Regions from separate parts of the Desulfurispora sp. genome, predicted to be linked through region 3. Evidence: riboswitches for the same ligand, from Rfam matches in the RefSeq annotation. Region 3 holds a riboswitch; each other region holds the start of a gene.
What was found. A riboswitch is a leader RNA that binds a small molecule or an ion and turns the genes downstream of it on or off. The one in region 3 is predicted to bind cobalamin.
Positions count from the first base shown of each region.

Region 1: another riboswitch for cobalamin. It lies ahead of cobT (nicotinate-nucleotide--dimethylbenzimidazole phosphoribosyltransferase); the one in region 3 lies ahead of ACUVTU_RS08085 (S-layer homology domain-containing protein).
Region 2: another riboswitch for cobalamin. It lies ahead of thiC (phosphomethylpyrimidine synthase ThiC); the one in region 3 lies ahead of ACUVTU_RS08085 (S-layer homology domain-containing protein).

Region 1 is NZ_JBRAJI010000018.1:25,565-33,314, reverse strand. Features, by position in the region: gene ACUVTU_RS06640 (S-layer homology domain-containing protein) at 1-2,315, shown strand, start outside; gene fni (type 2 isopentenyl-diphosphate Delta-isomerase) at 2,296-3,384, shown strand; cobalamin riboswitch at 3,405-3,595, shown strand; gene cobT (nicotinate-nucleotide--dimethylbenzimidazole phosphoribosyltransferase) at 3,665-4,741, shown strand; gene ACUVTU_RS06625 (arsenite methyltransferase) at 4,743-5,552, opposite strand; gene ACUVTU_RS06620 (ArsR/SmtB family transcription factor) at 5,627-5,941, opposite strand; gene pyrR (bifunctional pyr operon transcriptional regulator/uracil phosphoribosyltransferase PyrR) at 6,152-6,709, shown strand; gene ACUVTU_RS06610 (aspartate carbamoyltransferase catalytic subunit) at 6,859-7,750, shown strand, end outside.
Region 2 is NZ_JBRAJI010000008.1:33,315-41,064, reverse strand. Features, by position in the region: gene pruA (L-glutamate gamma-semialdehyde dehydrogenase) at 1-2,010, opposite strand, end outside; cobalamin riboswitch at 2,288-2,520, shown strand; gene thiC (phosphomethylpyrimidine synthase ThiC) at 2,626-3,924, shown strand; gene bzaB (B12 lower ligand biosynthesis ThiC-like protein BzaB) at 3,969-5,243, shown strand; gene ACUVTU_RS03490 (GerAB/ArcD/ProY family transporter) at 5,254-6,360, opposite strand; gene ACUVTU_RS03485 (spore germination protein) at 6,379-7,750, opposite strand, start outside.
Region 3 is NZ_JBRAJI010000025.1:21,807-29,556, forward strand. Features, by position in the region: gene ACUVTU_RS08080 (DUF134 domain-containing protein) at 367-840, shown strand; cobalamin riboswitch at 960-1,198, shown strand; gene ACUVTU_RS08085 (S-layer homology domain-containing protein) at 1,475-4,963, shown strand; gene ACUVTU_RS08090 (DUF4430 domain-containing protein) at 5,043-5,861, shown strand; gene ACUVTU_RS08095 (energy-coupling factor transporter transmembrane component T) at 5,865-6,785, shown strand; gene ACUVTU_RS08100 (ABC transporter ATP-binding protein) at 6,758-7,750, shown strand, end outside.

The DNA of each region.
Region 1 (7,750 bases), on a different contig from region 3:
TGATACTGGGACTGGTCCTTTATCTGGGACCGCTGGCTGGTGTGGCCCGGGCCCAGACCTACCCTGTACAGGAACATACCAGTCAAATAATCAGCCGGGGAGTGAATCAGGATACATACACCCTCAAGGCTGACGATGGCCAGATTATAGTCTACGTGCTGACCGTAGATCTGCTTGATCCCTACATTGATTTGCGGGTGTTGCTGGGTGCGGATGATACCTGGCAAAAGAACGATACCGTGCTCAATATGGCCCGGCGCAGCGGGGCGGTGGCCGCGGTAAATGCTGACTTTTTTCAAATGAAGGACAGCGGCCGGCCCATTGGCATGACGGTGCGGCAGGGGCAGTTGCTCAGCAGCCCGCCGCTGCGCCGGGACATGTATACCATCGCCATTGGGCAGGACAGGACTCCCTATATCGGCCTTTTTACTTTCAGCGGCCAGGTAACTGCTCCGGACGGCAGCAGTTATGCTCTGGCCGGCATCAACAAACCGGCCTATCTGCTGCCCGATGCCACCAGTTCGGACAGCAATGCCCTGCACATGTATACGGCGGCCTGGGGGGAAAAGAGCCGGGGCAGTAAATACGCGGCGCCTGAGCCCCCGCTGGTGGAAATGCTGGTGCGCAGCGGCAGGGTGGAACAGCTCTACAGCAACAGCGACCCCATGCCGCTGCCGGCAGATGGCTTGGTGCTGCGGGGGCAGGGACAGGCGGCGCGATTTCTGCTGGAAAAATTCCGTCCAGGGGACCCGGTGCAGCTTTCCTACCAGGTGCAGCCCGATATCGGCGCCGTCATGAGCGCCAGCGGTGGGCAGGCCCTGCTGCTGACCGAAGGGCACCTGCCCACCTACTTTTCCCAGGAGATTGTCGGTTACCACGCCCGCACCGCGGCCGGGTATGATGCCGAGCAGAGCAAGCTGTATCTGGTGGCCGTGGAGAACAGCAGCCGCAGCCGGGGCATGACCCAGAAAGAGCTGGCCGAGTTCATGCTGGGGCTGGGCGTGCACACCGCCATCAACCTGGACGGGGGAGGTTCCACCAGCCTGGTGGCCCGGCCGCTGGGCGACCAGAGCCCGGTGCTGCTCAACCTGCCGGAAAAGGGAGCCCAGCGGGCGGTGCCGGTGGCCCTTGGTGTATTTTCCACTGCCCCGCCCGGGGCGCTGCAGGGGTTGATCATTGCGGGACCCGAACGCATAGTACCCGGTCTGCCGGTGAAGTATACTGTCAAAGCCTACGATGAGTATTACAACCCCCTGCCGGTCATCCGGGACCAGGTGGACTGGCAGGCCGGGCCGGGCTGGGAACAGCTGGCAGCCGGTGAGTTCTTGCCCGGGGAGCCGGGGACGGTCACCCTGCAGGTTCAGTACCAGGGAGTAGTGGCGCAAAAACAGGTGCAGGTGTACAGGGATGAGCAACTGCAGCTGGTGGTGCAGCCGGCTTCCCTGAACCTGCTGCCCGGCCAGAAGGGGGAAATCAAGGTCAGCCTGCGCGATCCTTCCGGACAGCTCCATGAGGTGCCTGCGGCTTACTGGCAAATCACCACGAGCAGCGATCTGGTGGGTGTGCAGGGCAGCCTGGTTACAGCTGGAGAGCAGTCCGGGCAGGGAGAAATAAAGATAGGTTTTCGCAGCCAGAGGATAACTGTTCCGTTTACCATCAAGGCTCCCCTGCCTTTTACTGATCTGGAGGAAAAACACTGGGCCTATCCGGCAGTGTACAACCTGTACCAGTTGAAGGTGGTCAGCGGTGTGAGTGCAACACTCTTTCTGCCGGCGGAAAAAGTGACGCGGGCCCAGTTTGTGACCATGCTGGGCCGGGCTCTGGGCTGGGGACAGCAGAACCAGTCCGGCGGAAAAGGTGTCGCTTTGCCCTTTAAGGACCGGGCCGGGATACCGGACTGGGCGGCACCCTATGTGGCTTTTGCTGCCGGACAAAAATACCTGACCGGTTTTCCCGACGGTACGTTTCAGCCCGACCGCCTGCTCACCCGGGCCGAGATGGCAGCAGTGCTGAACCGGGTGCTCCAGCTGCCTGCCGCCAGCCCGGACGCCCCGGCATTTGCCGATCTGGCCGCCATTCCCGCCTGGGCGCGTCCGGCCATACTGGCCTGCGGCAGTGCCGGCTTGATCCGGGGTGATGCCGAGAACAAAGTGCACGCGCAGCAAAATGCCAGCCGGGCGGAAACCGCTGTGGTGATCAACCGTATTCTGCAAAAGGGCCTGGGCAAGGCGGCGGAGCAGGCGGAGCAGGGTGCTGCCGGCAGCAGTGGTCAGAACTCACCGGGGGGCGAGATGATTGGACCGCCAGCACCGTAAAATCCAGCATATCGAACAGGCGCTGGCTCAGCCGGAGGAAGCCGGTACCAGCGGGTTTCCGGACCTGCTGCTGGTGCACAATGCCCTGCCGGAAATAGAACCGGCCGATGTTGATCTCTCCTGCTCCTTTCTGGGTAAACGGCTGGACGCACCGCTTTTGATCAACGCCCTCACCGGCGGGCACGAAAAAACACTGCCCATCAACCGGGCCCTGGCCCGGCTGGCCGCTCGCCGCGGCCTGGCCATTGCGGTGGGTTCCCAGAAAGCCGCCCTGGAGGATCCGGCGGTTGTCCACACTTTTCGGGTGGTGCGGCAGGAAAACCCGTCCGGGGTGGTGCTGGCCAACCTGAGCGCCACCTGCCATCCCGGAGAGGCCCGCCAGGCGGTGGAAATGCTGGCGGCGGACGGTTTGCAGCTGCACCTGAACGCGGCCCAGGAACTGGCCATGGCCGAAGGGGAGACCAATTTCGGACGGGTGGCCGAGAATATCTTCCGGATTGCCCGGGAGGTGACCGTACCCGTAATCGTCAAAGAAGTGGGGTCGGGTCTTTCCCGGGATGTGGTGCGCCGCCTGTATGCCGGCGGTATCACCTGTTTTGATATTGCCGGGCGGGGTGGTACCAACTTCTTGCAAATTGAGCTGGCCCGGCGGGGTGCGCTGTGGCCCGAGCTGGGCGATTGGGGTATTCCCACGGCGGCGGCTCTGCTGGAGTGTCTGGACCTGCAACTGCCCGTGACCATCATTGCTTCGGGCGGGGTGCGCACTGGCCTGGATATGGTCAAGGCGCTGGTGGCCGGGGCCCGGCTGGTGGGCATGGCCCGTCCGCTGCTGCAGGCGGTTTACCATTCCGAGGAGTCCCTCTGCGCTTATGTTGATGATCTGCTCCTGGGCATGCGCCGGGTGATGTTTTTGCTCGGCGCCGCCCGGGTGGAACAACTGGCCCGTTTGCCGCTAGTGATTACCGGTGCCACCGCCGGATGGCTGGCGGCCCGAGGGGTGGATATCACCCGCTGGGGCAAAAAAGATCTACTGGCCGAGCAGGAAAAAACCGGTCTCTGTAGAAAGTAAAAAACAGCCTGATCATTATACAATATCTAACACCGGCAGGTGCTGTCCTTTCAGGACAGAGAATAGGGAACCGGGTGCAAATCCCGGACGGACCCGCCACTGTAACCGGGGAGCAAAGCGCCATTTACAGCCACTGGCCGTGCCGGGCCGGGAAGGCGGCGCGGCGCGTGGATCCGGAAGTCAGGAGACCTGCCTGCCGGTGTAATCCGCTGGATGATGGTAAAGTCCACGGCTAGCTGTAGCCGTGGACTGTTTATTTTTAACAGGGGAGGTAACTGCTATGTCATTGCTTCAGGAAACTATCAGCGCCATTGCCCCGCTGGATGCCGCGGCCATGGAAAAAGCCCGGCAGCGGGTGGACAGCCTGATTAAGCCGCCCGGTAGTCTGGGCCGCCTGGAGGAACTGGCGGTGCAGCTGGCCGGCATTACCGGCAGTCTGCGGCCGCCGGTGCAAAACAAAGTGATTGTGCTGATGGCCGGCGACCACGGTGTGGTGGAGGAAGGCGTGAGCATTGCCCCGCCCGAGGTCACCTACCAGATGCTGGGGGCGTTTGCCGGCGGGGTGGCGGGTGTCAGCGTCTTCAGCCAGGTGGTGGGAGCCAGGCTGGTCATTGTGGATGTGGGCGTCAAAGTGCCGGTGGATATTCCCGGTGTGTTATCATTAAAAGTAAAAAGCGGTACGGACAATATCGCCCGTGGTCCGGCCATGAGCCGGGAGGAAGCGGTGGCTGCCCTGGAGGTGGGCATCCGGGTAACCGGGGAGCAGGTGGCGGCCGGCGCCGATGTGCTGGCACTGGGTGACATGGGTATTGGTAACACCACGCCCAGCAGCGCCATTCTGGCCTGCCTGGCCGGACTTACGGCGGCGGAAGCCACCGGGCGGGGCACCTTTGTCAATGATGAAGTGCTGGCGCGCAAGATTGCCGCCGTGGACAGCGCGCTGCGCGTAAACCGGCCCGACCCGGCCGACGGCCTGGATGTGCTGGCCAGGGTGGGCGGACTGGAGATCGGCGGCCTGGCCGGAGTGGTGCTGGCGGCAGCGGCCCACCGCAAACCCGTGCTGGTGGACGGTTTTATCTCCACCGCCGCCGCCATGATTGCCGCCACCCTGGCCCCGGCCTGCCGGGACTATCTGATCCCGGCTCACCTCTCGGGAGAGCAGGGACACCGCCTGATGCTGGAACACCTGGGCTTAAAGCCGCTGCTGCAGCTGGATATGCGCCTGGGAGAGGGTACCGGGGCCGCCCTGGCCATGCCCCTGCTGGAAGCCGCCGTGGGGATGCTCACCCGCATGGCCAGCTTCCAGGATGCCGGCGTATCCGACGTGGACAGGGACAAAGCGGCCGAATTAAGCTGAGTTATTTGTAGCCCCGGATAAAGGCACTGGCCACGGCACCGTTTAAATCCCGCCTCTCGGCTTCGCTCAGGTTGGGCAGAATGCTGGCGGCTGCCGGGTCGGTGAAATCATAGGTGCGGGTGATCTGGATGGAGATGTCTTTAAATCCGGCCCGCACCATTTTTTCTCTGTATTCTTCCTGCAGCAGGGCGCCGGCCACACAGCCCGCCCAGGCCAGCAGATCCTGCTGCACCTGGAGAGGCAGGGGGCGGGTGAGCACAATATCGGACACCGCCAGCCGGCCGCCGGGCTTCAAAACCCGGTAGGCTTCGGCCAGCACCCGGTCTTTGTCGGCGGAAAGGTTGATCACACAGTTGGAGATAATCACGTCCACGCTGTTATCCGGCAGGGGGATGTCTTCAATGTAACCTTTCAAGAACTCCACATTGTCCACCCCGGCCCGCTGCTGGTTGGCCCGGGCGGTGGCCAGCATTTCATCAGTCATGTCCAGGCCATAGACCTTGCCGGTGGGACCTACCCGTCGGGCCGAGAGCAGCACGTCCAGGCCGGCGCCGCTGCCCAGATCCAGCACCACCTCGCCCGGCTGCAGGTCGGCCAGCAGGGTGGGGTTGCCGCAGCCGAAGGAGGAGGCGATCAGATCCTCGGGCAGGCCGGCAATTTCCTCCGGTTGGTACAGGCCGGCGGTGATCGGGTCGCAGGAGAACTCGCCGCCGCTGCAGCAACCACCTGCTGTGCTGCTGCAGCATCCCTGCTTCTGCTGGATGGCACCGGCGTATTTGCGGCGTACGAAGTTGCGGATGTCTTCTTTCATTAAACAAGTACCTCCCGTGGGTTGGTATTTTATTCTACGCATCAAATTTTATTGATGTGTAAGCCCAAAAAAATTTACTCCAGATCAAAATCCTGCTGGAGCTGGCGGATGAATTGTTGCAGCACCTCCCGGTTTAAAAAATAATACTTCCACTTGCCGCTGGGTTTTTCGGTGACCAGGCCGGCTTCCACCAGTTCTTTCATGTGATAGGAAACCCGCGACTGAATCAGGTTCATCCTGGCCATGATTTCGCAGTTGCACAGGCCAGCAGCGCCGTCTGCGCCGAACGGGGCGGGGCAGCAGCTCGGACTGGTGCGGGCCAGCAGCAGTAAAATCTGATAACGCAGCGGGTCGCTCAGGGCACGGGCTATTTTCTGGCTGTTCAACATGGCTATATCATATCAAATAATATTGATGTTAGCAATCAGCAGCTTAAATTATTTTATGTTTGACAGCTCTGCTGCTGATATGGTACCCTTTAACAAATGCCTATATACTCCTTTAACATCGGTCCCGTGAGGCCGGTAAGGTATGAACAGAGCAAGGTTAGTCTGGCCTGCTTACCGGCGGTAAGCAGGCTTTTTGATTGCAGGTGAGAAATGATGTTCCACAACCTGGTTCCCAAGGCGCAGATCATGGACAAAGAGGCCATCCGCCGGGCCATCACCCGCATTGCCCATGAAATTATTGAACGCAATAAGGGCACGGCGGATCTGGTGCTGGTGGGCATCCGGCGGCGCGGTGTACCGCTATCCCGGCGGCTGGCCGAACGCATCCGGGAGATCGAGGGGCGGGAAGTACCGGTGGGAATCCTGGATATCACCCTGTACCGGGACGACCTGAGCACTCTGGCCACCCAGCCGGTGGTGCACAGCACCGAGGTACCGTTTCCCATTGACGGCAAAAAAGTGGTGCTGGTGGATGACGTGATCTTTACCGGCCGGACGGTGCGGGCGGCGCTGGATGCGCTGGTGGATCTGGGACGGCCCCGCCTGATTCAGCTGGCGGTGCTGGTAGACCGGGGACACCGGGAACTGCCCATCCGGCCCGATTATGTAGGCAAAAACGTGCCCACTTCCTCCCGGGAAGTGGTCGCCGTAAACCTGACCGAAATTGACGGACAGGACATGGTGCAGATTATGGAAATACCGGGATGACCCATCCTTTAAAGACGGTCCGGAGAGGCCGGCAAGGGGGGCGGATGATCGTTATTCCTTTTGCCGGCCTGCGGCTGCCGGCGGTGCGATACCGCCGGTGGCGGGGCTTATTTTTATGCCTTTTAGTTCATGCTGGAGAGGTGAAAACCATGCCTTTGAAAAGCAGGCACCTGCTGGGTCTGGAACAGCTGACCCGGGAAGAAATCAACCTGGTGCTGGACACTGCCTCCTCCATGAAGGAGATTCTGGGGCGTCCCATTAAAAAGGTGCCGGCGCTGCGGGGCAAGACCGTGATCAACCTTTTTTACGAGGCCAGCACCCGCACCCGCACATCTTTTGAGCTGGCCGCCAAGCACCTCAGTGCCGACAGTGTGAATATTGCCACCGCGGCCAGCAGTGTGACCAAAGGGGAGAGTCTGATCGACACGGCCGCCACTTTGCGGGCCCTGGGGGCCGACGCGGTGGTGCTGCGCCACCCCATGGCCGGAGCGCCCCACCTGCTGGCCCGAAAGGTGGACTGTGCTGTAATCAATGCCGGTGACGGAGCCCATGAACACCCCACCCAGGCTTTGCTGGACCTGTTTACCATCCGGGAAAAGAAAGGGCGGCTGGCCGACCTGACCGTGGTGATTACGGGCGATATTGCCCACAGCCGGGTGGCCCGCTCCAACATCTGGGGTTTGAGCAAACTGGGTGCCCGGGTGCGGCTGTGCGGGCCGGAGACGCTCCTGCCGTCCGGCCTGGAGCAGCTGCCCGTGGAAAAATATCACGACTTTGACCGGGCCATTGCCGGGGCCGACGTGGTGATGATGCTGCGCCTGCAGCTGGAGCGGCAGCAGCAGGGCCTGTTTCCCTCCCTGCGCGAGTATGCCCGCCTGTACGGCCTGAGCCGGCAAAGACTGGGCCTGGCCGCACCGGATGCGCTGGTGATGCACCCCGGCCCCATCAACCGGGGCGTGGAAATTGCCGCCGATGTAGCGGACGGCGCCCAATCGGTGATCAACGAGCAGGTGACCAACGGAGTGGCCGTGCGCATGGCCG
Region 2 (7,750 bases), on a different contig from region 3:
GTTGCCGGTGACAATGGCGGCAGCAGTCATGCCCACCGAGATGGCCAGCGGGAAGTTCCAGGGCGCGATGACCGCGCCCACCCCCCGGGGTTCGTAGAATAGATGGCTGGTTTCCCCGGGGGCCCGGCCCATGCGCCGCTGTTGGGCCAGGCGGATCATTTCCCGCCCGTAATACTCCAGAAAGTCAATGGCTTCGGTAACATCGGCATCGGCTTCGCTCCAGTTCTTGCCCACCTCGTAGACCTGTAGCGCGGCCAGTTCCATACGCTGCCGGCGGGCCACCCCGGCGGCCCGGAAAAGCACTTCGGCCCGCTCGCGGGGCGAAGTATCCCGCCAGGCCGGAAAGGCCTGCTTGGCTGCTTCCACGGCCATCTGGGCCTCTTTGAGGGTGGCTGCCGCCACCCGGCCCACTACCTGGTCGGACTGGTTGGGGTTGGTGGAAATGATTTCCTCGGCGGTGAGCACTTCCCGTCCGCCAATGTACAGAGGGATTTTCCGGCCCAGCTCTTTGCCCACTTTTTCCAGAGCCCGGGCAAAGCGTTCCCGGTTTTCGGCTATGGTCCAGTCGATGACCGGTTCATTGGTAAAAGCGCCCTTGTCGCCGTACTCGGGAGCGCTGTAAACTTTCTCCGGCGGGGTGGGGTTTTCGGCCAGCAGTTCCAGAGGATTGCGCAGCAGCTGTTCCCGGGCCGTCCCTTCGGCAAAGCTCTGCCGCAGGAAGGACTCGTTGGCCGTGTTCTCCAGCAGCCGGCGTACCAGGTAGGCCATACCGGGCAGCATCTGACCAATGGGCGCATAAAGGCGCAAGGGCAGCCCCACTCTGCGCAGGGCGTTGCGTACTGGCTCGGCCATGCCGTACAGCACCTGGAATTCCAACCGCCCGTCGGGTACGTTCAGTTCTTTGGCTACCTCCCAGACATAGGCAATGCTTCTGATGTTGTGCGAAGCACAGGCAAAAGACACATACTGGTGGTTTTCCAGCAGGATGCGGGCCAGCTTTTCATAGTTGGCATCGGTTTCGTATTTATTGGTGAACACCGGGATTTCCCAGTTCTGCTGCCGGGCCAGGATGACCTCCTGATCCCAGTAGGCTCCTTTGACCAGGCGAATGGTAATGCGCCGGCCGCGGGCTTTAGCCCAGTCAATCAGATCGCGCAAATCCTGCTCGCTATCTTTCAGATAGGCCTGAATAACTATGCCGGCATGCTCGTAATCCTGGAATTCGGGTTCCTCCAGCAGCTTCCTGAACATGGCCAGGGTGAGGTTCTTCAGCCCGGTATGCTCCATATCCAGCAGGACCGCGGCGCCAATTTGTTTGGCCTGGCGAAAGAGGGGGCGCAGCCTTTTCAGCGCGGCCTCCACCGAGAAATCAAAGGCCCGGGCATTCATCTGGGAATACATGGCTGACGGTTTGATGGAAACATTGATTTTGGGCGAAAATCCCCAGTCCAGATCGCCCGGGCTGTTGCCCAGAGGTTTCCACTTGCTCTGCTCTCTGGCCAGGGTTTCGAAAAGTTCTATGTAGCGCTGGTAGAACTCGTCGGCCTCGGCTTCGGAAACCACCGCTTCCCCCAGCAGATCGACGGTGAAAGCAAAGCCTTCCTTGCGCAGCTTCTTCAATGTGGAGAGCGCATCGCGGGCGTCTTCCCCCACAATAAACTGCCGGGCCATGCCGGTGATGTTTTCTGAAATGGCCTTGGTGGCCACCTTGGCCACCAGCGAATTGGGCGAGACCAGCTTGAGACCCCACTGCAGGCTGCTGGGGAAGTCTTGATCGGGGCGGCAGAAATACTCTTGAATGTGTTTGGCTACCGAAACCGACGAGCTCAGGCTGGGGAAAACGTCAACAAAGCGGAACATTTCCACTTTGAAGGCTTCGTTGCGCATACACCAGTCCATTATTTTGCCCGACCAGAATTCTTTTTTGAAAACCGACGGGGCATCTCCCTCAATGAGCTGGTAAATTTTCAGACCGGTTTCTTTAATCCTTTTTTCCAGTTCCTGTGCCATTCTAAACCCCTCTTTTCCCAACGGTGTAGATTTAAATAAAATGTCACATCTTGAAATATACTGGCAAAATAGTTGAGAAGAAAAACAATATTCTGTATACAAGCGGCGCTTGTAAGCAGAAATATTTTATCATAATCAACTGAGTAGTGAAAAGATTTATTTGATGCCAAAATAAATTGTTGCCTGCTGGCAGGAAAATTGCCGGAAGCAGAGAATACACTCACATTATTACGGGTGGTATTATTTCCCGTCGGTTCAGGTTTCGAGATTGCTGTAAAACTGCATATGTCCGGCAGGTGCTTTGCCCGGGGCCGGGAGAGTCCCGGGGCAAGGAGAATAGGGAAGACCGGCAAACCCGCTGCCCAGGTGCTTTGCGCAGGGTTTGAAACGGCGCGGTCCCGCCACTGTATGCGGTGAGTCCGGTTCGAGCACCACTGGCCGTCAGGCCGGGAAGGTGAGCCGGGATGATGACCCGTGAGCCAGGAGACCTGCCTGCCGGATGCTCGCTGGTAGCCACGCGGCAGGGCTACAGGTTTACTGTGCGATGATGGTAAAGTCCACAGCTCTTGTTGAAAGAGTTGTGGGCTTTTTTACATCTTCAGGGGAGGTTTGATTATGACCACAATTTTGGAACTGGCCCGGCAGGGCGAAGCAACAGCGGCCCTCAGGCAGGTGGCCCGTCAGGAAAATGTTTCCGAGGAACAATTGCTGGAAGAAGTAGCGGAGGGCCGGGCGGTGGTGCTGGCCGGTCAGCGGCGTCCCCGCTGCCGGCCGGTGGGGATCGGGCGCCTGCTGCGCACTAAAGTGAGCGCCAGTGTGGGCATGTATGGTCGCTCGGTCCACCCGGACGCGGAGTGGGAAAAGGTGCAGGCCGCTCTGGGAGCCGGCACCGATACCCTGATGGACCTCAGTGTCAGCGGTCCCATTGATGTTCTGCGCCGGAAAATTCTGGACGAAGCCGGGCTGCCTCTGGGCACACTGCCCCTTTATCAGGCGCTGGCCGTGGCCCGGGAGAAATATGGCCACCCTTCGTCCATGACTGTGGAAGATCTTTTTGCGGTGATTGAACAGCAGGCCCGGGAGGGGGTGGACTTTCTGGCCGTGCATGCCGGAGTGACCTGGCCGGTGCTGGAGCGGGCCCGCCGCGCCGGGCGGCAGGAGATGCTGGTCAGTTTTGGTGGCAGCCATCTGATTGGTTGGATGGTGCACAACCAGCGGGAAAACCCTCTCTATGAGCAGTTTGACCGCCTGCTGGACATCTGCCGGCGCTATGACACGGTGCTTGCTCTGGCCGATGCCTTTCGGCCGGGCTGTCTGGAGGACTCGCTGGATGCACCACAGGTGCAGGAGCTGATTGTGCTGGGTGAGCTGGTCAGACGGGCCCGCCAGGCCGGGGTGCAGATCATGGTCAAAGGGCCGGGGCACGTTCCCCTGCACCACCTGTCGGCCACGGTTACCCTGCAGAAAAGCCTGTGCCAGGGCGCTCCCTATTTTGTCTTCGGTCCGGTGGTCACCGACATCTCCCCCGGCTACGACCACATCAGCGCGGCCATTGGCGGGGCGCTCAGCGCTCTGGCCGGCGCCGAATTCCTGTGCTATGTGACAGAAGCCGAACACACCGGTTTGCCCGATGCCGGGCAGGTGCACGAAGGGGTAATCGCCGCCCGCATTGCCGCCCACGCTGCCGATCTGGCCCGGGGGCTGCCCGGTGCTGCCGAGTGGGATAATGAACTTTCCCGGGCCCGCAAAAATCTGGACTGGGAAAAACAAATGGCCCTGGCCATTGACCCCCGGCGGGCCCGCCAGCAGCGGCAGAAAACCAGTGCCGCTTCGGCCGCCTGTGCCATGTGCGGTAAATACTGCGCCATGCAGGTGATCGCGCAGTATCTGGATAAACCGGTACATTCCTGTTAACTATTGCCGGAAGCATAAAAATATTTACCGGAAGGTGATGCTGCATGACCCAGTTATTAAAAGCCCGGGCCGGCGAAATTACCCCCGAAATGCTGGCCGTGGCCGGAGCGGAAAACATCGCCCCGGAAGTGGTACGGGACAGAGTGGCCCGGGGCACCGTAGTCATACCCAAAAACAAAAACCGCCGGCTGGAAAAAGTCTGTGGCATTGGCGAAGGGCTGCGGGTTAAGGTCAATGCCCTCATCGGCACTTCCAGCGACCGGGACGATCCGGCCCTGGAGGAAAGGAAAATCCGCGCCGCCCTGCGGGCCGGTGCCGATGCCTTTATGGATTTGAGCACCGGGGGCGACATTGACGGCATGCGCCGGCTCACCCTGGCCACGGCCGGAGTACCCGTAGGCAGCGTGCCGCTCTACCAGGCAGCAGTGATGGCCATAGAACAGCGCGGTTCGGTGGTGGCCATGACTGCCGAAGACATATTTTCCGTCATTGAAAAACAGGCCGCCGAGGGTATGGACTTCATGGCCATACACAGTGCCCTGAATTTTGATGTATTAAAGCGATTGCAGGAAACCGGCCGCATTAACGATATTGTCAGCCGGGGCGGGGCCTTTATGACCGGCTGGATGCTGCACAACCAGCAGGAGAATCCGCTTTATGAGCAGTTCGATCGCCTGCTGGAGATATTGCGGGAATATGATGTCACTTTGAGTGTGGGCGATGCCATCCGCCCCGGCTGCACGGCCGACTCGCTGGACGCCGCCCAGCTCCAGGGGCTGATGGTGGCCGGGCAGCTGGTGGCCCGGGCCCGGGCCGCCGGGGTGCAGGTGATGGTGGAAGGTCCCGGCCATGTGCCGCTGCACCACGTCCCGGCCACCATGCTGTTGCAAAAGCGCCTCTGTCAGCAGGCACCCTATTATATTCTGGGTACCCTGTCCACCGACATTGCTCCCGGCTACGACCACATCAGCGCCGCCATCGGGGCGGCCCTGGCCGGACAGAGCGGAGCCGACTTCCTCTGCTATGTTACTCCGGCCGAACATCTGGGTCTGCCCACCGAGGATGATGTTTACACCGGGGTGATGGCCGCCCGTCTGGCCGCCCATGCCGCCGATCTGGCCCGGGGCAACCGCCTGGCCTGGCAGCAGAGCCGGGAAATGGGGCAGGCCGCCCGGCGGGGGGACTGGCAGCGCTGGGCTGACCTGGCCCTGGACCCCCACCGCCTGGCCGCCGCTCTGGAGCAGCAACGCCCCGAGCCCTGTCCGGTGTGCGGGGAAAATTGCCTGTGTACCACAGCGGCGGCATTTCTGGCCGGCTAAACAGGTCTGGTTACTGCTCCCTTTGCCTGCGCACCAGGGCAATGAGCCAGATCAGGGGGATGATGGCCGCTTCTAACAGGAATACGGCCCAGGCTATATACTCGCTGTAGGTATCGAAGACAAAAAGATCCAGCGGATAGGCGGTCAGGTACACGGTGAGCAGGCCTACAGGCAGGAGCAATATTTTTCGGTCCAGGCCGGTCAGCTTCTGCAGGCCGGCCGTGATCAGGTAAGCAAAGGGGCCCTGGGTGGTGATGATAGTGATCATATTCATGTACATAAAAATTATCTCGATCCGCTGCACTATTTCCAGTTTGGTGAGGGAGATCAGGGTCATCACCGGATAGAGCTCGCTCTGTAGGGCTGCGGTGGAAAAAACTCCCGTGGTAATGATGCTCATTAAAGTATAGACCGCGGTGGTGATAGTGATGCCGGCGGCCAGGGCCCGGCCGGCCCGGGGCCTGTCCTGCGGTTTGAGCAGGGGAAACAGGAGCAGGAAAATGATAATGCCGTCGTAGGCGTATTTGGTTTGCATAACAGCCAGGGCAATATTTTTCCAGCCGGCATCCCCCACGGGCAACAGGTTGCCCCAGTTGATCTCCGACCAGGGGGAAATAACCATAAATGTGGCCAGAACCAGTAAAAACCCGAACAGTTCGGCCAGCCTGGTAATGGCCTGCAGTCCACACCAGGCCAGATACAGTCCGGGCAGGAGGGTCAGGGTGGCCAGCACCCAGCGGGGGGTGCGGGGCAGCGACCAGAGCTGCACCACATCGACATAAGACCGGGTTCCTACCGCCAGTGCTCCCAGGCAACTGACAATCAGAAAAACAATAATCAGTACGCTGAGTGGTTTACCCAGTATGCGAGGCAGATAGGTGTATAGATCCTGACTGGGAAAGCGGGTGGCCAGGCCCAGCATGAACAGGCCCAGCAGGATGAACAGCAAGCCCCCCAGCAGGGCGCTGATCCATCCGTCGTGCCCGGCCGCTTTGGCCAGCTGGCGCGGCAGGATGGCTATGCCGGTGCCAATCTGTACGGCCGTGATGGTCAGGGCCAGCTGGGTGATGGTAATACTATTGTGCTGTCCGCCGGGGTGCGCTTTTTTGTCGGCCATAGATCACCTCAAAAAGTTTCAGCGGGATGGGCGCTCCTGCCGGGAAACTCTTTGCCGGATGGCGTCCAGGGGCCGCAAATAGTCGGGACGGCGGGAAAGCAGGCGCCAGGGGGCCCGGATAAAGGTATCCCGGATGTCGCTATAAAACAGCGGCATGACCGGTGCCCAGAAGGGTACGGTCAGGCTGCGCATGCTGGACAGGTATATGGTCAGCATATATACTCCCACCGCCATGCCAAATCCCCCCAGCAGGGCGGCCAGGATACTGAAGACAAAGCGCAGCAGCCGGATACCGTAAGCGGTATCAAAAGAAGGAATGGTCAAAGAAGAAAGCGCGGTCAGGGCCACTACAATGACCATAATCGGGCTGACCAGATCGGCTTTGACTGCCGCATCGCCGATGACCAGGCCGCCCACGATGGAGATGGTAGGGCCCAGTGTGCCCGGGATGCGCAGACCGGTTTCCCGGAGCACTTCCAGGGTCAGCTCCATGAATAAAACCTCCACCAGCGGGCCGTAGGGCAGGCGGGAACGGTCCTGGGCGATGGCGATGATCAGGCCCTGGGGAATCAGTTCGTAATGGAAGTAAACCACAGAGATATAGGTAGCCGGCAGCAGCAGGGCCACCAGCACGGCCAGCAAGCGCAGCAGGCGGATGAAACTGGACATGATCCAGCGCTGGTAGTAGTCGTCGGGGCTTTGAAAAAGCTGCCAAAAGGATACTGGCAGGATCAGGGCGAAGGGGCTGCCATCCACCATCAGGGCGGCCCGCCCTTCCAGCAGGTTGGCTACCATCCGGTCGGGCCGTTCCACCGTTAGGGCCTGAGGAAATACCGCATTGGGATGGTCGGCAATCATCTGCTCCAGGTAACCGGTGTCCAGCACGCCGTCAATCTGGATTGTTTGCAGGCGTTTTTCAATTTCCTGCAGGTATGCCGGCGGGGTCAAATCGCGCACGTAGAACAGGGCCACATCGGTCTGAGTGCGCTGGCCGACTTTATAAATGTTCACCTTTAAATCGGGATCCTTGATGCGCCGCCGGATCTGGGTGATGTTGATGCGCAGCACTTCGGTGAAACCTTCCTGGGGGCCGCGGATGGTGGATTCGGTAATGGGTTGGCCTACCGGGCGGGCCGGGTAGGTGATGACATCAAAAATATAGGCATATTCCAGCCCGTTTACAAACAATACGGCCAGGCCGGTGAGGATGGCGGTCAGCACATCCGGCATCTGGCGGCTTTTTTTCATTTTGGCCGTGTTCACTGCCGGATTTTCTTCCAGGCAGAGCAGGGCCTTTTCCCCGGCAAAGACCAGGGGGGCCAGGATATCCCGGTTGACCACGTCCAGATCCACCATACCATCCAGGTAGGCAATGGCCAGCTTGTTGTAG
Region 3 (7,750 bases):
AAAAGCCCCCGGATTTTTGGCCGGGGGCTTTTATATGACCGGGTAGCGCCAAAGGGGTCATTTTGTCTGCTCAGGGCAGGATATAGGCAGTGAAATGTATGAAAAATGTGCGGGCGAGTGGGCGGGAACAATGGTGCATAAAGACGCTGTAAAGCCTAATAATTTATGTGTATGATTGTTTACATTGATGAACAGGCCGTAATGGTCTTATTGGGGCATTGAATGGACAAAAATATTATCCGGACGCAAGTAAAATTATTGACACGCGAAGGGCGGGCATCTATAATGTAGGTGTTTATGTGCATAGATAAAAACATAAGCAAAACAAATTTTTAGCTGAAACTTATAGCAGGAGGAGAAAAGCTCATGTCCAGACCGCCCAAGTGCCGCCGCGTGGAATACATTCCAGAACTGACCTTCTTTAAGCCGGCCGGGGTGCCCTTAAGCGCCCTTTCCGAGGTTACTGTGACCATTGAGGAAGTAGAGGCCATTCGCTTAAAAGACCTGCTGGGCCTGGAGCAGGAAGAATGCGCCGAAAAAATGGGCGTTTCCCGCCCCACCTACCACCGCATTCTCATTGCCGCCCGCAGCAAAATTGCCGATGCTTTGGTCAACGGCAAAGCCATCCGCATGGAAGGCGGCCACTTCCAGCTGGTGATGAAGCGCTTCAAATGCAGCCGCTGCCACCACGAGTGGGAAATTCCTTGCGGTCAGGGCCAGCGTTTTTCCGAAATGAAATGCCCCCAGTGTGCCGAGCGGGACATCTACCGCATCAACCTGGACGGTACGCCCTTCAACTGCCACCGCTGGCAGGACGGGCGGGAGAAGGAGTTGGAGTGAAATATTATTATAATTCTGTTCAAATACCCTCTGGACAGCCCGGCAAATAGGTGGTATGATGCTGGCAAGGGACGCTGGCCGGTGTGAGGCCGGTAGAGCGACTCTGGTTGTTTGGACAATTATATAGCTACCGCGCAGGTGCCCCGGCTTTGCCGGGGTGAAAAGGGAACCGGGTGCAAATCCCGGACGGTCCGGCCACTGTAAGTGGGGAGCCCTTTTAGCGCAGTCCACCGTCCCCAAGGGGCGGCAGTCACTGGGCGATGAGCCCGGCCAGTAATGGCGGGGTGCCCGGGAAGGCTGGAGCTAAAAGCGGTGTGGATCCACAAGTCAGGAGACCTGCCTGGGCGGAATGCAGTATCGCCTTCCGAGGAAAGGCCGGTGCTGGGCTGCTCGTTTACCTGGTTACTTACCGGGTAGCTTTCTAGGTGCAGACAAAGCCCCGCTTTCCTTTACGGGAAAGCGGGGCTTTAATTTTTAACCCCATCCTTATCATTCATCTCCTACCCTTATATTTCTCCTCTTGTTCACCGGCGGGACAGCCGTTCCGCCGGGACCATTCTTTTTTCCACTCCCCGGCCGGCGGGGTAAGCCGGTGGGTAAAAATAGATGAGTAATTTTGTGGGAGGTATGTGCAATGGGGCAGCTGGCGGGATTTAAGGGAGTGTTTAACCGCGCGGCCTGTAGCAGAGCAAGAGGGTGTACGGGGGCGGTATGGCCGGTTTTTCTGGCCCTGCTGCTGGTTCTGGCGGGTCTTTTCTCCCCGTCCAGGGCACCGGCCGCCCAGATTGGCGATCAGCAGCTCAAGAGCAAGGCGGTGGAGTTTATTCAGGGGCGTTTTGCCGCCGGTGAGGATCTGGACGGCTACACCGCCCATATTTTGCTGTTGGCCGGTGAGGAGCTGGGCGGCAGCAAATGGACGGCGGCGGCCAAACGCACGGCCGGTGACGCCAGTTTGCAAAACCGGCTGGTGGTGCTGGCCGGACTACTGGGCGACCGGGTTTCGCCGGTCAGTTATATCATGGGCACCCAGAACCCGGACGGCAGTTTCGGTCCCTACGCCAACCTTTATGGCACCAAAGCGGCCCTGCAGGCCCTGGCGGAAGCCCGAAAGAAAAACTGGCTGCCAGATGGGGAAAGCGGTGTGCTGGAGGGGGCTATCACCCGGGCGGTGGGCTACCTGCACAGTGAGTATCAGAAAAACAGCGGGCAGTACGCTGCCGCCGGGCAGTTTGACTATCGCTGTGTGCAGGCGCTGGCAGTAGCCGGAGAGGATCTTAAGGCGGACAAATGGCGGGCAAGCGCCGGCAGTTTGTACGACCAGGTGCTGAGCACGGCTGAGCAGGCTTATGGCAGCAGCGATAGCCTGGGAGCGGGGGAACTGGCCAAACACCTGCTGGCGGTGGTGGCGGTGGAGCCGCAGCATGATTTGGTCAACCAGTTGGCCGGGGCCATTCTGACTAAACAGCAAACGGTAAACGGGCAGGTTTATTTTGGTGACAGCATCTATGAAGATGTGCTGGTGCTGACCGCACTGGGCCAGGCCGGTAAACTATCCGGGCTGGATCAGCAGGCCGCCCTGGCCTATCTGAACCGCTACAAACACACCCATCAGAACTCCTGGGGGCAGGCAGCCGGGGTAGCCTGGGGCAGCTATGAGCCCGAGGAGGCCGATTTGACCGGCCAGGTGCTGACCGCCTTGAGCTACTTTTCCACCGCCGGCACGGCGGGCAGTGAGGTAGCCCGAGATATTGAGGCTGGTTTTATCTATCTGAAGGACATCCAGGATCGTGATACCGGGGCCATCCGGGTGCAGTATGACAGCACCTTTGCCAGCGCCGAGGTGTTGCTGGCCGCCCTGGCCAATAACCGCCCGGCGACCGAGCTGACAGTGAAATCGCGCAGCAAGACCCTGGCCGGGTGCCTGCAGGCGTTAAACCACTGGCCGGAGCAGAATGAGCTGAAAGAGCGGCTGGCCAGCCTGCTGGCCGGGCGGCAGATTAAGGAGGGTGCCGGGGCCGGTTCTTTTGAAAACAGCGTCTACAGCGACTTCTGGGTGCTGCTGGCCCTGGGCGAGACCGGACAGCTGGGCCAGATTGACCAGAGCGCCGCCCGCGCTTATGTCTTGAGCAAACAGGCGGCGGACGGCTCCTGGGGGGAAACCTTTGATCAATACTACCCCGACTTTCTTTCCACCGCCCAGGCCCTGCGGGTCCTGAAATATCTGCCCGGCTACCAGGAGGCGGCGGTGCAGCAGGCGGTACAAAAGGGACTGGCTTACTTGAAAGGCCTGCAGCAGGCCGATGGCGGCGTATATGCCACCCCTTTTGACGACCCGGCGGTGGACAACGCCGAGCTGCTGCTCACTTTAAAACACTTGGGTCAAGATGCCGCCCGCTGGAAGAACAGCGCCGGTAAAACCCCGCTGGATTACCTGCGGCAAAACAGCTATAACGCGGCCGACGGTACCTTCGGGGCTGCCCGTAACACCATGGATGCCACCTGGGTGCTGACCGCTGTGCTGGCTTGGCCGGACAGTGCGGGCAGCAGCGAAAGTGGCGGGGGTGGTAGCGGCGGCAGTGGCGGCGGGACGGTTACTGCTGCCGTCAAGGTGTACATTGCGGTGCAGGGCCGGGATGGAGAACTGCTTTTCCGCCCCGGGCTGGTGGAGGTGGAAGCCGGCGGCCGCTGGGGGCTGACCGCCCTGGGAGCGCTGGAAGCCACCGGCCTGAGCTTCACCCATCGCGATGGCTTTGTGACGGCCATTGCCGGGCAGGCCAACAGCGGTATGCAGGGCTGGATGTACAGTGTGAACGGCCAGGTGCCCATGGTGCTGGCCAGCCAGAAGGCGGTGCAGGCCAGGGATAAAGTGATTTGGTGGTACAGCAAGGATATGAACAATCCTGTGCCCACCTGGAATGAGCTGGAAAAACAAAACAATACCGGGAGCAGCGGCGGGGTCAGTAATGCAGCCAGTGCAGCCGTCAGCCCGAGCGGGTTAAAACTGCCGGCTGGAGAAAAGGCCCTCCAGGAACTGGGCAGTTTGACCGGCGGCGCGGCTTCCCTGGAGCAGGCGGGGCAGGCGGTGCGCCTGCTGGCCGCAGCGATAAGGCCGGCTTATCAAGATTTGCGGCGGCTGCAGAAGGAACTGGCCGGCCATCAGGCCGCCCTGGAGAAGGATCTGAAAAAGGGTGAAAATGCTCTCCTGAAGGATCAGGCCGGTGAGGCCGCCCTGCTGGTGCCCGAAGGGGCGCTGGCGGCAGCTGGCCGGGTGACCCTGCGCGAGGTGAGCAGCGGCCTGCCGGCAGAGGCCAAAAGCGCCCTGCCCTCCGGCTGGCGGGTGGTTTCTACCTGCTACAAGCTGGAACTGCCGGCGCTGACAACCGGAAAATCCCTGCAATTGATGCTGAAGTCCGCCTGGCCGGCATATTTAAAAGGAGAGAATCTGCAACCGGCCCTGTGGACGGCCGGACAAAAGTGGCTGACCCTGCCCGCCGTGCTGGACGAGGCCGGCCGGCAGGTACTGGCCCGGGTGGAACAGGGTGGCTACCTGGTACTCTTATACCGGAGCAAGCAGGTGTCCTTCTTGGATCTGCAGGACGAGCAGTGGCAGTGGGCCCGGCCGGCGGTGCAGGAACTGGCCGCCTGGGAAGTAGTCAACGGGGTGGGGCAGGACAGGTTTGCCCCGCAGCGGTCGCTCAGCCGGGCCGAGCTGGCCGCCCTGCTCAGCCGGATGCTGGGGTTATCCTGGGAGAACGGCAACGCAGCACAGTTTAGCGATGTGCAGGCCAGCGACTGGTATGCTCCGGCCGTGACCGCCGTGCGCCGGGCTGGCTTGATGCAAGGCGATGCCGGGGGGGTATTTGCGCCGCAGCGTCCCATTAGTCGGCAGGAGTTTCTGGTGGTGCTGGCCCGGGCCTGGGAACTGGCCGCCGGCGAACAAGCCCTTTCCTTTGCCGATGCTGCCGGGGTGGCCGACTGGGCCCGGGAGGGTGTGCAGGCGGCAGTGCGGGCCGGTTTGGTGCGGGGTGATGCCCAGGGAAGGCTTAATCCTGCGGCACCCCTGACCAGAGCCGAATGCGCGGTGATCCTGCAGCGGGCTTTGCAGCTGGAAATGACGCCCTAGAGGTGCAGTGCACACCAATGATGATGGGCCGGCCGGGAGGTTGGGAAAGCTTCCGGCCGGCTTTTGAGGAGTGTATACCGTGAACCGGCGAAGTAATGCGTTGATTTATTTGGTACCGCTGTTGTTCATATTGGTCGCCCTGCTGGGACCCCTTTTCTACAATTACTGGCAGGATACTGACAGGGGAACTGCTTTGGCCGGGCCGGAGGCGGCACAGCAAATACCGGAGACAGGGGCAGGAACCGGGAGCAATGGTCAGCCCGTCAATACCGCTTCCCGGGTGGATGCCGGGCCCGGTGCCGGCAGCGCGGGGGGTGTTGGCGGTACTGCTGCCGATGGCGGTAGCGGGCTGACGGTGCAGGATAAGGGGGAAGGTAAACCGGGCAGTACCGGAGCCTACCCCGCGCCGGGGGCGGCGGGCCAGGGTTCCGGAGCGGAGCGGAATGGGGTTGCTGGCAGCGTTGCTGGCGGAGCAACTGCCGGGTCGACGACAGCCAGGCCGCCCGCTTCTCCCGGCGGGGCGGATGAGCTTGGCCGGGAGAAGAGCGGGTATGACCGCGGTATGGTGGGGCTGGCGGTAGTTGGCCGCCAGGGTGAGCTGCTGTTCGGCCCGGCGCTGCTGCCCCTGCCGGCCGCCGGCCGGACACCACCCACTGCCCTGGATGTGCTGGACCTGGCCGGTCTGGGCTACCAGCTTTCATCCCGCTTTCCCGGCTTTGTAACCGCCATTGCCGGGCAGGAAAACAAAGGCCAGGCGGGCTGGATGTACAAGGTGAATCAGGAAATCCCCGCCGTGACCGCCGACCGCAAAACCCTGCAGCCCGGAGACAAAGTGATCTGGTGGTACAGTAACAAAATGGGTGATCCGGTGCCCGTCTGGGAGGAATTGAAAAGGTAAGTCATGTGGCACAAACTTTTTTACCGGGAGCGGGGCAGCTGGCTGCAGAGCTGGCATCCGCTGGCGGCCCTGGTTTACCTGGGTGCCCTGCTGGTGTTGGCTTTGAGTACGGACCATCCTTTATATCTGCTGGCGGCCCTGGGTTTGGTGGTGGCCGGTATTACCGCCCTGGGGGCCTGGGAAGCGGGGGAGTACTTTTTACGCCCCGGCCTCTACATGGCGGCGCTGGCCGCCCTGCTCAACCCACTGCTCATTCGGGCGGGGCATACCGTGCTTGGGCACCTGCCCCTGCCCGGCGGGCCGCCGGTGACCATGGAAGCGCTCTGTTATGGCGCGGCCAGCGGGGTGCGCTTGCTGGCCGTTTTGGGAGTATTTGTCATCTTCAACCAGCTCATTCACCCCGATCGCCTGCTGGGCCTGCTGGCCCGTCCGGCCCGGCGCCTTGCTCTGCTGCTGGCATTGAGCACCCGGCTGGTGCCCCGCCTGGCCCTGAACTTGCATAACATTGTAGAAGTGCAGACTTTGCGCGGGGTGGATTTTGGCCGGGGCGGCCTGAAGGAGCGGGCGGGCAAATATTTAACCGTGTTTAACATTCTGCTGCTTACGGCGCTGGAGGACGCTTTCCAGACTGCCGAGGCCATGCAGGCCCGGGCGCTGGGCAGCGGCCCGGCCAGCCGCTACAGCCGGGAAAAATGGCGCCGGCGGGATACCCTGGTGGCCGGCAGCAGTGTGCTGGCGGTGGGGCTGACGGCCTGGTCGATCATGGGCGGCGCGGCTGCTTTTATCTATTATCCACGACTTTCACCTCTGCTGGCCGGCAAACAAACCGGGGCAATTTTGCTGGCCCTGTTCCTGCTGCTGGGCTGGCCGGCCCCGGCCGGATGGGGGGAAAAATATTGGCGCTACTGGAAATCAAAGAGCTGACCTACTATTACCCGGCTGCCGAGCGTCCGGCCCTGCAGGGGATAAATCTGCGTATTCATCCGGGCGAGTTTGTGCTTTTACTGGGCGGTTCGGGCAGCGGCAAGTCCACCCTGGCCCGGGCCCTGGCCGGTCTGGTGCCCGAGTTTTACGGTGGGCGGATGGGGGGCGAGGTGTTTTTCCAGGGCTGCCCCTTAAGCCGGATGGATCAAAGGCAGCTGGCCCGCCGGGTGGGTATGGTCTTTCAGGAGCCGGAAAACCAGCTGGTCATGCTGGGTGCCGAGGCCGAAGTGGCCTTTGGCCTGGAAAATCTGGGGATGGCCGCTGACCAGATGCGCCAGCGGGTGGCTGAAGTGCTGGGTTTTCTGGACCTGCAGGAGGCGGCCCGGCGCTATTCGGTCACCCTGTCGGGTGGCGAAAAGCAAAAGCTGGCTATAGGGGCGGTATTGGCTATGCAGCCCTGGGTGCTGATTCTGGATGAGCCCACATCCCAGCTTGATCCCGGGGCGGCCGAGGAAATATTGGAGCTGCTCCGGCGCCTGCACGAGGATTTTGGCCTGACCATTGTGCTGGTGGAGCAACGCCTGGAGCGCTGCTATCATCTGGCCGATCGGGTAGTGCTGCTGGAGGCGGGGCGGCTGGCTTTCCAGGGCTCACCAGCTGCGGCAGCCGCCTGGCAGGTGGAGCGGGGCTGGCCCTTTGTGCCCTCCCTGGCCTCCCTGTTTGCCCGGGCCGGTGTGGCAAAGCCGCCCCTTACCGTAGGGGAGGCCCGGCGCCTCTGGGAGCAAATGGGCGAAAAACAGCGGCAGGCCGTGTGGCGGGCGGCGACAGAGGCCGGGTTGCTATTACTCAGCCGTTCGGCAGGCAGCGGGCATAGTGAGGCGCATGGTGCCGCCAGCCGGACGGTAAAGCGGTTTTTTTCCTCCAGCGGGGAGATGAAGGAAAGTGCTGGTGGCGGGGTGGAGGAA